One region of the Exiguobacterium sp. SH5S13 genome, then DNA from elsewhere that is predicted to be linked to it. Evidence: riboswitches for the same ligand, from Rfam matches in the RefSeq annotation. Region 1 holds a riboswitch; each other region holds the start of a gene.
The links. Region 1 has a riboswitch for S-adenosylmethionine ahead of EVJ30_RS05075 (methionine ABC transporter ATP-binding protein). Riboswitches for the same ligand answer to the same signal wherever they lie in the genome.
Positions count from the first base shown of each region.

Region 2: it holds a riboswitch for S-adenosylmethionine, as region 1 does, so the genes downstream of both, EVJ30_RS10755 (Na+/H+ antiporter NhaC family protein) here and EVJ30_RS05075 (methionine ABC transporter ATP-binding protein) in region 1, are expected to answer to the same signal.
Region 3: it holds a riboswitch for S-adenosylmethionine, as region 1 does, so the genes downstream of both, EVJ30_RS12135 (MetQ/NlpA family ABC transporter substrate-binding protein) here and EVJ30_RS05075 (methionine ABC transporter ATP-binding protein) in region 1, are expected to answer to the same signal.

Region 1 covers NZ_SJUS01000006.1:16,404-20,993, forward strand. Annotated here, with positions in the region: gene EVJ30_RS05065 (PTS sugar transporter subunit IIC) at 1-520, opposite strand, end outside; gene EVJ30_RS05070 (thioredoxin family protein) at 710-967, shown strand; SAM riboswitch class I at 1,420-1,525, shown strand; gene EVJ30_RS05075 (methionine ABC transporter ATP-binding protein) at 1,604-2,632, shown strand; gene EVJ30_RS05080 (methionine ABC transporter permease) at 2,622-3,284, shown strand; gene EVJ30_RS05085 (MetQ/NlpA family ABC transporter substrate-binding protein) at 3,313-4,143, shown strand; gene EVJ30_RS05090 (MDR family MFS transporter) at 4,248-4,590, shown strand, end outside.
Region 2 covers NZ_SJUS01000020.1:19,828-24,417, forward strand. Annotated here, with positions in the region: gene trhO (oxygen-dependent tRNA uridine(34) hydroxylase TrhO) at 1-939, opposite strand, end outside; gene EVJ30_RS10750 (TVP38/TMEM64 family protein) at 1,163-1,795, shown strand; gene EVJ30_RS10755 (Na+/H+ antiporter NhaC family protein) at 1,832-3,115, opposite strand; SAM riboswitch class I at 3,187-3,282, opposite strand; gene EVJ30_RS10760 (GGDEF domain-containing protein) at 3,381-4,590, opposite strand, start outside.
Region 3 covers NZ_SJUS01000025.1:4,777-9,366, forward strand. Annotated here, with positions in the region: gene EVJ30_RS12125 (aminotransferase class I/II-fold pyridoxal phosphate-dependent enzyme) at 14-1,189, shown strand; gene EVJ30_RS12130 (iron-containing alcohol dehydrogenase) at 1,186-2,199, shown strand; SAM riboswitch class I at 2,244-2,347, shown strand; gene EVJ30_RS12135 (MetQ/NlpA family ABC transporter substrate-binding protein) at 2,425-3,246, shown strand; gene EVJ30_RS12140 (methionine ABC transporter ATP-binding protein) at 3,256-4,290, shown strand; gene EVJ30_RS12145 (methionine ABC transporter permease) at 4,262-4,590, shown strand, end outside.

The sequences.
Region 1 (4,590 bases):
CAGTCATCGTCATGATGATGGTGCCGATGTACGTCGTGATCTGGGAGATGTACGTGAGTAAGAACATGCCGATCCCGCCGGCGATGACGATGACCGTCATCGGTAAGACGAGCACGGTGTACGTCTTTAATCGTGGTGACAACTGCATGACCATATATGTCGCAAGTGCGGCCGTCACGCCGGCCGTGATGACGTCACCGATTCCGGCCATGAGGAACGCACCTTCCTCGATGCGGATGGCGCCGCTCCCGACCTGGGTCGCAATGCCGATCGTGCCGGCCTCGAGCGCAGAACGTCCGAACTGCATGGCGACGGCTACACCGATGATGACGGGTAAGAGGCGCATCGCGATCGTCGTCGCATCTAAGATGAACTGTAGCGACGGAAAATAAGGAAGGATTGCTTTCGTGAGCTCGCCGAGGAGCGCGCTCGGGATGAGGGCGATTAAAATGGCGAGGCTGAGTCCGTTCAATACGTTCATCAAAAATTGTTTGCCTGTCAGTTTCGTTTGTTCCGTCATGGGTGGATTCACCTGTCCTTTTCTACGTGTTTGCTGTTATGTACGAAAGCGATAAAGTTAATGACCATACTATGCCTCTTTTGGGCGAGCGTCAACAAGAAATGTTGAACTATTCAGATTTTTCCAGTTGAGCACAACTTTTGAACAGATCGACTCACATTCATATACTTATAGAAGAGGTGAGAGAAAATGATTTCAGACGGATTGTTATATATATACGCCCCGATGTGTGGAACATGCGCTGTGGCCGAGCGGATGCTCGCGGTCGTCGAAGCGGTCGACCCGACACTCGCGATCGACAAGCAGGACGCCAACTTTATCCCGCAAGAGTTAGAAGCGTATCAAGTGATGAGCGTACCGGCGCTGTTAAAGCTTAAAGACGGCCAAGTCGAAGACCGATTATATGCGTTTCAAAACGTGCAGCACGTCCTATCTTTCGTTAAATGAGATAGGATGATTAGAATAATCAGAAAATTTTAAATAATCAGTTGACACAGAAAGTTCACGAATGGTATATTCATTACAACATCTTACTTGAACACAATATAGGACGAGATTTTCCAGCCATCAAGACGTTTTAGAACAGCCGGTGCATCACTTTACGCGACTTTTAGGTGGACCTTCCCTTAGATTGTCCCCCAAAAAAATCAAGCGCAGGGACACCGACCGCGTAACCGCACGGTACGTTCTAAGGCCGAGTGATGGATGGCTTGAATCCCCCATATAAGGATGAACACTCTGATCGGGCAAAAGAGTTTCATCTATGGGTTGTCCTTCCGTGACTCAAGGTGCTACGTTCTGTGTCATCCTCGGATGGCACCTTTTTTTGATTTTTCGCACAAAATAGTTTGACATGAAAATAATGTGTCGCTATTATAAAGCTAATCGAATAAACAACACTCTTATCAAGAGAGGCTGAGGGACTGGCCCTATGACGCCCAGCAACCGCGGAGCAATCCGAAATGGTGCTAATTCCAGCAAGGTGAGAACCTTGGAAGATGAGAGCAATCGTTGTCCGTACCGATAAAGTACGCACGTTTGCTCAAACGTGTGTACTTTTTTTGTTGTCAGGAGGGAAAGGTATTGATTCAATTACGTAACGTGGCCAAATGGTTCGACACGAAGAACGGTCGGGTCCAGGCGGTCGATGATGTGTCGCTCACAATCGAGAGCGGCGAAATTTTTGGAATAATCGGATATTCAGGGGCGGGGAAGTCGACGCTCATCCGTCTGCTCAACCGACTCGAGGCACCGTCAAGCGGTGAAATCGTCGTCGCCGGGAGCGAGCTGACGAAGCTCACTCCGAAAGAACTGCGCGGGGTGCGCAAAAACGTCTCGATGGTGTTCCAACACTTCAACTTGTTATGGTCGCGCACGGTCGCTGAGAACATCAGCTTCCCGCTCGAACTGATCGGGGTACCGGCCAGTGAACGTAAACGCCGCGTCCAAGAGCTCGTCGATCTCGTCGGTCTCGCCGGACGTGAAGACAGCTATCCGTCACAACTATCGGGCGGTCAAAAACAGCGAGTCGGGATTGCCCGCGCGCTCGCTACAAATCCAGACGTGCTCCTCTGCGATGAAGCGACGAGCGCACTCGACCCGAAGACGACCGATTCGATCCTCGAACTGCTCGTCAGCATCAATAAGAAACTCGGACTGACGATCGTCCTCATCACCCATGAGATGCACGTCATCCAAAAAATCTGTCATCGCGTCGCCGTCATGGAGGCAGGGAAGGTCGTCGAGACCGGCCAAGTCGCGGACGTGTTCCAACATCCGGAACAGCCGATCACGAAAGAGTTCGTCAAACAGATCGGTGCCGTCGACGACATGTCGCTCACGTTCGAGCATTTGAAAGCACGTTATCCGAGCGGCCAAATCGTCAAGCTCAAATTCTTGAACGAGACGGCCGAACAGCCGATTTTATCGGAAGTGTTGAAACAGCACGACATCGGCTTCAACATCATCGGCGGTAACGTGACGCAGTCGCAAGTCGGTGCGCTCGGGACGCTATTCATCCAATTGATCGGAGAGCCGGCTGAAGTCGAGCGGGCGATCGCCTCAATCCGGTCGCAGGCAGTGGAAGTGGAGGTAGAAAACGATGTTTCCTAATGTAGACTGGCAAGTCATGTTCGAACAGACGTGGGAGACGCTCTATATGACGCTCGTCGCGGGAGCCGCGACATTCGTCATCGGTCTCGCCCTCGGCATGCTCTTATATGTCACGAACGAACCGCTTATGACGAAGAATCGTCCGATTTACACGATCATCAGCGCGGTCGTCAACGTGTTCCGCTCGATCCCGTTCATCATTTTGATCATCTTGCTCATCCCGTTCACACTCCTCATCGTCGGGACGATGCTCGGCTCGACGGCGGCGCTCCCGGCGCTCATCATCGGGGCGGCCCCGTTCTATGCGCGCATGGTCGAGCTCGCGCTTCGTGAAGTCGACCGCGGCGTCATCGAGGCGGCCGAGTCGATGGGCGCGACGAAATGGCAGATCGTCTATAAAGTGTTGTTCCCAGAAGCACTCCCGGCCATCGTGTCAGGCATCACGGTGACGATTGTCGCCATCGTCGGTTACACGGCCATGGCCGGAGTCGTCGGGGGCGGTGGCCTCGGGAACTTGGCGTTCCTCGAAGGGTTCCAGCGTTCACAAAGCGACGTCACGTTCGTCGCGACCGTATTGATCTTAGTCATCGTCTTCGTCGTTCAGTTCATCGGCGATCGACTCGTCTCAAAAATCGACAAGCGTTCCGCTTGATCAAATAGAAAATTTGGAGGGTATCATAATGAAATCATGGAAAACAGTACTCGGATTGACAGCAGCATCAGCACTCACAATTCTCGCGGCATGTGGCGGCGGGGACTCAGAATCAGGCTCGGGCGACGATAAGACGCTCATCATCGGCGCGTCGAACGTACCACACGCCGAGATTTTAGAGCACGTCCAAGACGAATATGAAGAAAAAGGCTACACGCTCGAAATCAAGAAGTTCCAAGACTACGTGCTCCCGAACAAGACGCTCGCAGCTGGTGAACTCGACGCGAACTACTTCCAACACGAGCCGTACCTCGAGTCACAAATGGCTGAGAACAAAGACTATAAATTCGCTTCAGCCGGCGGCGTCCACATCGAGCCGATCGGTGTCTACTCACAAGACTACAAATCACTCGATGAGCTTCCGGACGGCGCTGAAATCATCATGAGCTCGTCGGTCGCTGACCACGGACGAATCTTGACGATGCTTCAAACAGAAGGCTTGCTCACGCTCGCTGACGGCAAGACGACAGACGCGACAGTCGCTGACATCGTCGACAACCCGAAAAACTTGAAGTTCAAGACGGACGTCGAAGCGGCACTTCTCCCGCAAGCGTTCAACAACGGTGAAGGCGATGCCGTCCTCATCAACACGAACTACGCGATTGATGCCGGCCTCAACCCGCTCGAAGACGCAATTGCTCTTGAAGGCGAAGACTCACCGTACGTCAACTTGATCGTCACGCGTGAAGGCGACGAGGACGATGAGCGCGTCAAGGCACTCCTTGAAGTATTGACATCAGAAGAGACACAACAGTGGATCTTGGATGAGTACAAAGGTGCGGTCGTACCGGTTAAATAATGATTGATTTTAGGCTTGGGACATCCCGGGCCTTTTTTGTTTGCAGTGGTTTTGCTTCAATAATAAAAGTAAACTATTTATATGTAGAAAAAGGGGGGATCCGGGTGAGCATACGACAGATTCATCCGCTGACGCTAGGCGTCTTGTTCGGTACATTTTTTGCACGGCTGTCGACGTTTTTTGTCATGCCGTTTTTTGCGATTTATCTCGCGACGCTCGGTTTCTCGGCGAGCGTGATCGGGACGGTGTTCGCGACGTCGGCATTATCCGGTCTATTTATGAGCTTTTTCGGGGGGACGCTGTCTGACCGCTACGGGCGCAAGCAGCTGATGTTGATCGGTATCGGCTTGAACGCTTTGACGTTCACCGGCTTCGCGCTCGCGACCGAGTTGATTTGGTTTTACATATTTTCGGTATTGATGGGCGTTTCACGTTCATTCCTTGAAC
Region 2 (4,590 bases), on a different contig from region 1:
CCCGACGACGCCTTCAGTCTCTTGAAGTTTTTCCGCGATGTTCTCGATGATAAAGCGGTTGCGTGGATGCTCCTGACACTCTTTCGAGCATGAACGCATCTGTTTCGGCTCACACTCTTCACAACAGAAGTGTTGTTTATTGCACTCCGGGTTGGCACAATTAACGTAACGGGTCGTCTTCGTTCCGCAGTGCATACACGCTGAAACGACTGACGGATTGACCGTGTTGACCGGGACGTTGATGCGCTCGTCAAAGACGTAAAGCTCGCCGTCCCAGTTTTCACCTTGCGTCGCTTCGTCCTTGCCGTACATGGCGACGCCGCCTTTTAAGTGGAAGATGTTGTCGTGACCTTGGTCACGCATATATGCGGTAAATTTCTCGCAACGGACGCCTCCGGTACAGTACGTGAGAAGTGTTTTCCCTTCGTAGAGGTCTTTGTTCTCCTCGAGCCAGTCTGGCATGTAACGAGAAGCCTCTACGTCGATTTTGATCGCATTTTTGAAGTGACCAAGATCGTACTCGTAGTTGTTACGAACGTCGAGGATGACGACATCATCGCGATTCATCATCTCTTTCCATTCTTCCGGTTCGAGATACGCACCGTGTTGTTTAGGCACGTCGAACTCGCCATCAAAGCGCCACGTCACGAGCTCTTGTTTGTGACGGACAAAGATTTTCTTGAAAGCATGCTCTTCGACTTCATCGATTTTGAACTCGATGTCGCTGAAGTATGGATCGGCTTTCAAGTCGTTCATGTACTGTTCGGTTTGTTCCCAAGTGCCCGAGCACGTCCCGTTGATTCCTTCGGAAGAAATCAAGATACGTCCTTTGATCCCGAGGTCCTTACAATACTTGAGGTGTTGTTGTGTCAGTGTTTCTGGGTCCTCGATGTTGACGTACTTATAGTACAGTAAGACCCGCATTGGTTTTGTTTCCATGTTATTGCTCCCCTGTGTTCAGTTTTTTGCAGGAAAACGAACGTTGGGTTGTGTCGTTCGACGAATGAACTTGCCTGCAACCACAAGTCCATTATTATATGATAGATATCACAGTGAAATTTCGCAAATACTTTTTATTTTTTTTTGAGGAGGGCAGGGGGATGCGTCCTCTTGAACGAATTCGGGTAAAAGGTAGTAACGAAAGCCGAAGGTGGAAACTGAGATGCTCACATCACTACAACAATATATATTGAACATCATCGAATGGCTCCAAGGACTGCCGGGAGGTCCTTGGGCTGGACTCGGAGCCCCGTTCCTAGAAGCGATTTTCCCGTTTCTCCCGCTCGTCTTGATCATCTCGGCGAACGCTGCCACGTATGGCTTCTGGCTTGGTGTTCTCTTGTCATGGATCGGCAGTTTGGCAGGGACGCTCCTCGTGTTCGCCGCCGTCCGATACGTGTTCCGCAAACCGATGACGCGTTGGCTCGAAAAACATAAACAGGGTGTCTATTGGCTCGATCGCATCAACCATATGAGTCCAATCTCGCTCGGATTCTTATATTCGTTGCCGTTCATCCCGGTCAGTTTGATCACGTACTTACTCGCCTTGATTCAAATGCCGCTCCGAACGTTCGTATTGGCGGCCGGATTCGGGAAACTGCTCGTCGTCATCATCTTCTCGGTCATCGGTGATCAGTGGCAAGAGTTCATCCAAAGCCCGTTCCGCTTATCGATGCTCGGCCTGCTCTTGCTCGTATTGTGGGCGATCAGTCGCGGTCTCGAAGAACTTCTCAAACGGCGCGCTTTCAAAAAACGGAACGAAGAGCTCAAACGTAAACGTGAAGCAAGAACATAAAAATCCTCGAAGGCGGCCGCCTTCGAGGATTTTTGCTTAGTTGGTTTTTTTGAAACGTGGGAAGTTGAAGACGATCGCCAAGCCTCCGCAAATGAACAGGAGGAACGGATAGAACATATACGGGACGAGGGCGGGGGACGCCGTGTTCGTCAACTCGGCGGCGATGAGGAGCTGCGCCCCGTAAGGCAGAAGTCCTTGTACCCCGCACGAGAAGATGTCGAGTACGCTCGCTGACTTTTTCCGTTCGATGTCATACGTATCGGCGATATTCGCGGCAAGCGGGCCTGCTACGAGAATCGAGATCGTATTGTTCGCCGTCGCGACGTTCGTCGCACTGACGAGCCCGGCGATGCTCCATTCCGCACCAGCCCGGCGCTGAATCCGTGACGTGAGTGCATCTCGTAAATAGGTGAGTCCACCGTTATGCGAGATGAGCCCGACGAGTCCGCCCATGAATAACGTCAAGAGCGAGATCTCGGCCATGCCCATCATACCGTCGGCCATCGCCGTAACGTAAGACGTGACGGCCAAGCTTCCGTCAATCAGTCCGATGATGCCAGCGAGCGCGATGCCGCCGAGCAAAACGAGGATGACGTTCAGTCCGGTCAAGGCGAGGACGATGACGGCGAGATACGGAATCAATTTGTACCATTCGAACGCGGCCACTTCAATCGTCGATTCTCCACTTGAGAGAACGGCTAACAGGACGGTCGTGATGATTGCGGCCGGGAGCACGATCCAAAAGTTGGTCCGGAACTTGTCACGCATGTTCGTCCGCTGTGTCCGGACGGCGGCGATTGTCGTATCTGAGATGAATGACAAGTTGTCTCCGAACATGGCCCCGCCGACAACGGCCGCGGCCGCGATCGCGATATTGACCCCGCTCTCTTGATGGATGCCGAGCGCGATTGGGGCGAGCGCGGCAATCGTACCGGTCGATGTGCCCATCGCCATCGAGATGAAGGCAGCGATGACGAACAATCCGCTCAGTAAGAGTGACGGCGGCAGGAACGTCAACGCCGCATTGACCGTCGCGTCAATCGCACCGATTGCACCGGCGACGGTCGAGAACGCGCCAGCGAGCAGGAAGATGAATATCATGATCAAGATACCTGGATTACCGGCGCCTTGGGCGATACGTTCGACGGTCTGTGTGACGCTTCCTTTCGTCATCATCGCGGCGACAATTAAAGCGATCAACGCCGCGATCAGCACCGGGAACTTGTAAAAGTCACCATAATAAATACCTGCCCCGATAAAGAAGACGAGGAAGACGAGCAAGGGCAAGAGCGCCCATTTGTTAGCTGTTGGTTGTTCCAATCGATTCACCTCATTTCAAAGAATAGAAAAAAAGAGCCTTCCGAAAAAGGCTCTCTCTGTAAGAGACACCCTTTTCATCTTTCGAGCAGAACGCTCGCTGGATTTGGCACAGGTTACCCGCTGCCGAGACATCTAAGGGCCAGTCCCTCCGTCTCTCTTGATAAAAAGTCGTCATGATGTAGTTGTTAGACACGTTTCCTAACGTACCTGTTTCAAATCGGGTTGTCAACAGAAATCCCCCTGCGCCAGTGGACGCGGGGGGAAGTCATGTCGTCAAAAAGTTGTAATGGGCGACGCGGTTACGACCGGCGTACTTGCCGCCGACGTAAAGGGCCCGGTCAGCGTTACGGATCGTATCGTCAAGCCGTTTGTCGCCGAACGCTTGAATCGTATCGACACCGATCGAGGCGGTCACGGGAATATCGACCCCATCGACACGGAACGGCTTATCTTCAATTTTCTGCCGAATCCGTTCGGCGATATCGACGGCTTGGTCGACGTCGCAATGATTGAGCAGCAAGATGAACTCCTCGCCCCCGTAACGGGCCGCAAAGTCATCGGTCCGGAGCATTTGCCGGATTCGCCGCCCGAACTCTTGGAGCACGCTGTCTCCGACTTGGTGACCGTGCGTGTCATTGATTTTTTTAAAGAAGTCGATGTCGAGCATCGCGACCGAGATCGGGTACATCGAGCCGTCCGAGATTTGTTGAATCCCATACTCGTAGAACGCGCGCGCATTGGCGAGCAGCGTCAAGCTATCGGTGCGGCTTTCCGTGTATAGGCGGTCGCGCTCGTGGCATCGGCTGATCGTTCGGTTGAACGATTTCAACAGTTTTACCATCTCGTTTTGAATGATGGGGGGATAGCCATAGACGTGTTCACCAATCATGACGATACGTGTGCGAATCCCGTCAATCTCTTCTGACTGGACCGAGATGAAGCTGTGGTAATCGTCATGAAACGCATCTGACAACGCTGCGTCCCATTCGAAGCGCATCTCATAATCGACAGACTTGGCGTGTGGATGGCGCGCTTCCATCAAGTCGAAGACGAGTGGACGGTCGATCGGCTGTCGCGTCAACAAATCGAAATAGAGCGTTCGGTCGAACAGGACGAACTCGACAAACCCTTTATCATATTGGTTGAGGCGCTCACATTGACTCAAGAACACTTCAATCGCCTGGGCCTCGCTTTGAGATAGGGAGACGGCCTCTTTCGCTTCATCGTACTGTTCGATCAATGACTTGAACGCGTCTTGGCGCCCTTTTTGAATCATCAACCGCTTAATAAAGAACGTGAGGGCGGCCGCGATGCTGCTGACGACGAGCAAGTTCGTCTCACGGAAGAACGACGCGGCGAAGATGAAGACCAAACTGACGATGTATGTGTAAAACGCGATGCTCAAAAAATCACGGACCGGGATATCGACGCGGAACCACCAGCCGACCTGATACTTCTGGACGACCGTGTTCAAA
Region 3 (4,590 bases), on a different contig from region 1:
AGGAGGACTATTCATGACAGACAGACGCTCGAAGTTACTTAAAACGTTACCACCCCAGCATTTCGTCGGACTCGCCGCTGAAGTCGCCGCACTCGAGCGTTCAGGCCGCGACGTCATCCGGCTCGGCCAAGGGACGCCCGACTTGCCGACACCAGCCCCGATCTGCGAGGCGTTGCAGACGGCCCTGCTCGACCCGGCGACACACCAATACGGCCCGTTCCGGGGACAGACGCGCCTGAAGCAAGCGGTCGCGACGTTCTACCAGACCGAATACGGCGTCGCGCTCGATGCCGAGACCGAAGTGGCCATCTTGATCGGCAGCAAGTCGGGACTCATCACGCTCCCGCAATGTGTGCTCGAGCCAGGTGACGGCATGTTGCTCCCGAACCCGGGCTACCCGGACTACATCTCGGGGGCGCGTCTCGCCGGCGCGGTCGTCCACGACCTCGTCCTCCGGGAAGAGAACGGTTATCTTCCTGATTATGAGACGCTCGATCCGCAGGGAGCGCGACTCATGTATTTGAACTACCCGAGCAATCCGACCGGTGCCGTCGCGTCGCCCGCGTTCTTTGACGACACGGTCCGTTTCGCGAATAAGCATGACCTCATGGTCGTCCACGACTTCGCCTACGGCAGCATCGGTTTCGACGGTCACGTCCCGCCGAGCTTCCTGCAGACGCCGGGAGCGAAAGACATCGGCATCGAGGTGTATACGATGTCGAAGGCGTTCAACATGTCCGGCTGGCGGGTCGCTTTCGCCGTCGGCAACCGCGACATCATCGAGGCGATCAACACGTATCAGGACCACGTCCATGTGAGCGTGTTCTCGGCCATCCAAGAGGCGGCCATCGCCGCGCTCGAGTCACCGCGTTCGCTCCGGGACGACTTGTCACGGTTGTATGAGGCCCGCCGCGACCGGCTCGTCGACGGGTTACGTCAGGCCGGATGGGACATCACGGCCCCGAGCGGCTCGTTCTTCGTCTGGGCGAAAGTGCCGGACGGGGACGCCAAATCGTTCTCGCATAAGCTGCTCCACGAGGCAGGGGTCGCCGTGACGCCTGGCTATTTCTTCGGCTCAGAAGGCGAGCGGTACGTCCGGTTCGGGCTCGTCTCCGCCGAGCCGAAGATCGACGAGGCCGTCGAGCGGATCGAGAAACTGTTCGCGACGTATGAAGAGGTCCGGGCATGATCCGCCAAGCCGTGCTCGAGTACGACCATGCGGATGATGCGCTCGAGCGGCTCGATGAATTGATCGCTGGCCGTCGTGCTCACGTGCTGCGCGGGCAGAACGGTTTTGACGTCGTCAAGCGCGTCCTGCCAGCGATCACTGCCTATCCGACATCGCTGTTCCGTGGCGAATGCACGGACGCGGAGGTCGAACGGCTCCGTTTGAAGGATGTGGATGTCCTCCTTGCCGTCGGTGGGGGCAAGCTCGTCGACACGGCGAAACTCGTCGCTTACCGGCAAGGTGTCCCGCTGATCGTCATCCCGACGCTCGCCTCGAACTGTGCCGCCTTCACACCGCTCAGCGTCATCTATGACGAGCAGGGTGCCTATGACCGCTACGACGTGTTCCGCGTCGTCATCGAGCGGGTCATCGTCGACGCGAGGGTCGTGACGGACTCGCCGTACGACTACTTCCGAGCCGGCGTCATCGACACGGTCGCCAAGTTTTACGAGGCCCGCTATTTGAGCGGCGACAGTTCGCCTGATGCCGGCGTCAATACCGGTCTCGCCTTGGCCGAACAATGCGGCCGGCTCGTCGAACTCGACTTGAGTGAGTCCAGTTTCACCGCGTATGGGCCAGAGACCCGGTTCGCGGTCGATCACATCCTCGCCGTCGGCGGTGCCGTCGGTGGTTTCGGTGACGCCGGGACACGCGTCGCCGTCGCCCACGCCGTCCACAACGCGCTCAGCCGCTTCGAGTCGACCCATCCGTTCTTACATGGCGACAAGGTCGGCTTCGGCCTCCTTGTCCAAGAACGGTTGCGTGGCTCGTCTGACGCCCCGTATTTAGAGGCGTGGCTCGCCAGGATCGGCGCGCCGACGTCACTTGAGACGCTCGGACTCGTTCCGGCCGACATCCCGCAACTGGTCGACGCGGTCCGGGCCGAGACTGAATTGCAACGATCACCCGTCCCGCTCGATATTGACTATTTGAAAATAATTTTTGAAAATTCAGTATTTTCTGTTTACTAATAAAAGGATTAAAAGTAAGATGATAACAATTAAATAAGACCGATAGCTTATCAAGAGTGGTGGAGGGACTGGCCCTATGAAACCCGGCAACCAGATCGTAACGATCATGGTGCTAATTCCAACAGACGAAACGTCTGGGAGATGAGCGTGTCCGACTGTCTTTGACTTGTCGTGCCCGCCACTCTTTATGAGTAGCGGGCTTTTATTTTGGAGGAGGAATCATTCATGAACATCAAACAGAAAACAGTACTCGCAGGAACATCTCTACTCGCGGCCATCGCCTTGTCGGCGTGCGGCCAATCGGACGCGAGCGAAGCGCTCAGCACAGAATCCCTCACGATCGGCGTGACAGGCGGACCGCACCAGCAGATCGCCGAGAAAGTAAAAGAACTCGCAGCCGAGGATGGCCTCGAGCTCGACATCAAAGTGTTCAACGACTACAACACGCCGAACACGGCGCTCGACGAAGGCAGCCTTGACGTGAACAGTTACCAGACGCTGTCGTTCCTCGAGCTGCAGAAGTCGGACAAAGGCTATAAGATCGACGACGTGTTCAAGACGGTCGCTTTCCCGATGGGGCTCTATTCGGATAAGCTGACGGACATCAAGGAGTTGAAGGAAGGCGATAAAGTCGCCGTCCCGAACGACCCGGCGAACGAACTTCGAGCGCTGCGCCTGTATGAGACGGCCGGACTCATCACCTTGAAAGAAGGATTGACGGACAAGGCGACGAAACGTGACATCGCCGAGAACCCGCTCAACCTCGAATTCATCGAGCTCGAGGCGTCACAGCTCCCGACCCAGCTCCCGGAAGTCGCGCTCGCGGCCATCAACACGAACTTCGCGATGGGTGCCGGCCTATCGATCAATGAGGACGCCTTGTTCCATGAAGACACGGTCGACAACCCGTACCCGAACTACGTCGTCGTCCGTACCGACAACAAGGACGATGAAGTCGTCGAGACACTCAAATCTTACTACCACTCGGACGAGGTCCGGACGTTCATCGAAGAGACGTTCAACGGCTCGATCGTCCCAGCGTTTTAAGGAGGCACTATGATCGCACTCAAACAGATCTCAAAAACGTTCACGGTAAACAAAGGGACCGTCACTGCGCTCGACGACGTCTCGCTGACGATTGAAAAGGGCGAGATCTTCGGCATCATCGGTCGGAGCGGCGCCGGCAAGAGCACGCTCATCCGCATGATCAATCTGCTCGAACGGCCGACGTCAGGTCAAGTCGAGATCGAAGGGCAAGACATCACGACGCTCGACAAAAAAGGGTTATCGAAGCTCCGTCACCGCATCGGGATGATCTTCCAGCACTATAACCTGTTGAAGACGGCGACCGTCGAAGACAACGTCGCCATCCCGCTCCGCCTAGAAGGACTCGATAAACGCTCGATCAGCGAGCGGGTCGACAAGTATCTCGACATCGTCGGACTGACCGATCACCGTAAACATTACCCGGAGCAACTCTCGGGCGGCCAGAAACAGCGCGTCGCCATCGCCCGGGCGTTGGCGCACGAGCCGGACATCCTGCTCAGCGACGAGGCGACGAGCGCGCTCGACCCGGAGACGACCGAGTCAATCCTCGATCTGTTGCTCGAGATCAACCGCGAGCTCGGTCTGACGATCTTCTTGATCACCCATGAGATGGAAGTCATCGAGCGGATCTGTGACCGGGTCGCCGTCATCGACGCCGGCAAGATCGTCGAGGAAGGCGACGTCCTCGACGTCTTCTCAGACCCGCAACATCCGACGACGCGCCGCTTCTTGAAAGCGAACCTCGACGTGCCGAAAGAAGTCGTCGACGTGTTGAGCTCGCACGGGACGCTCGTCAACTTGTCGTTCATCGGTCACCAGACCGAACAGGCCGTCCTCGCCGAGCTGACGAAACGGTTCGGCCTGCTGCCGAACATCATCGGGGGCGGGATCAAAAAGCTGAAAGGCGGTCTCGTCGGCAACTTGCTCGTCCATCTCGACGGGGACCAGGCACAGACCGACCAAGCCGTCCGCTACCTTGAAGCGAGCGGCGTCAAAGTGAAGGAGGTGACGAACCATGCTACAGTTTTGGGAAAATTGGGGTGACTTGATTTGGACGGGCACGATCCAGACGCTGACGATGACCAGCGTCGCGCTCGTCATCTCGACACTGATCGGCTTGCCGCTCGGGACGCTCCTCGTCTTGACGCGGCCGAATGGCCGGCTCGCGAACCGTTACTTTTACGGGGCATTGTCGAGCGTGATCAACGTCGTCCGCTCGATCCCGTTCATCATTCTGCTATTCTTCATCTTGCCGTTCACCCGTTTCATCATGGGGACGACGATCGGCGTCCAAGGCGTGCTGTTGCCGCTCATCGTCTTCACGGCGCCATACATCGCCCGTTT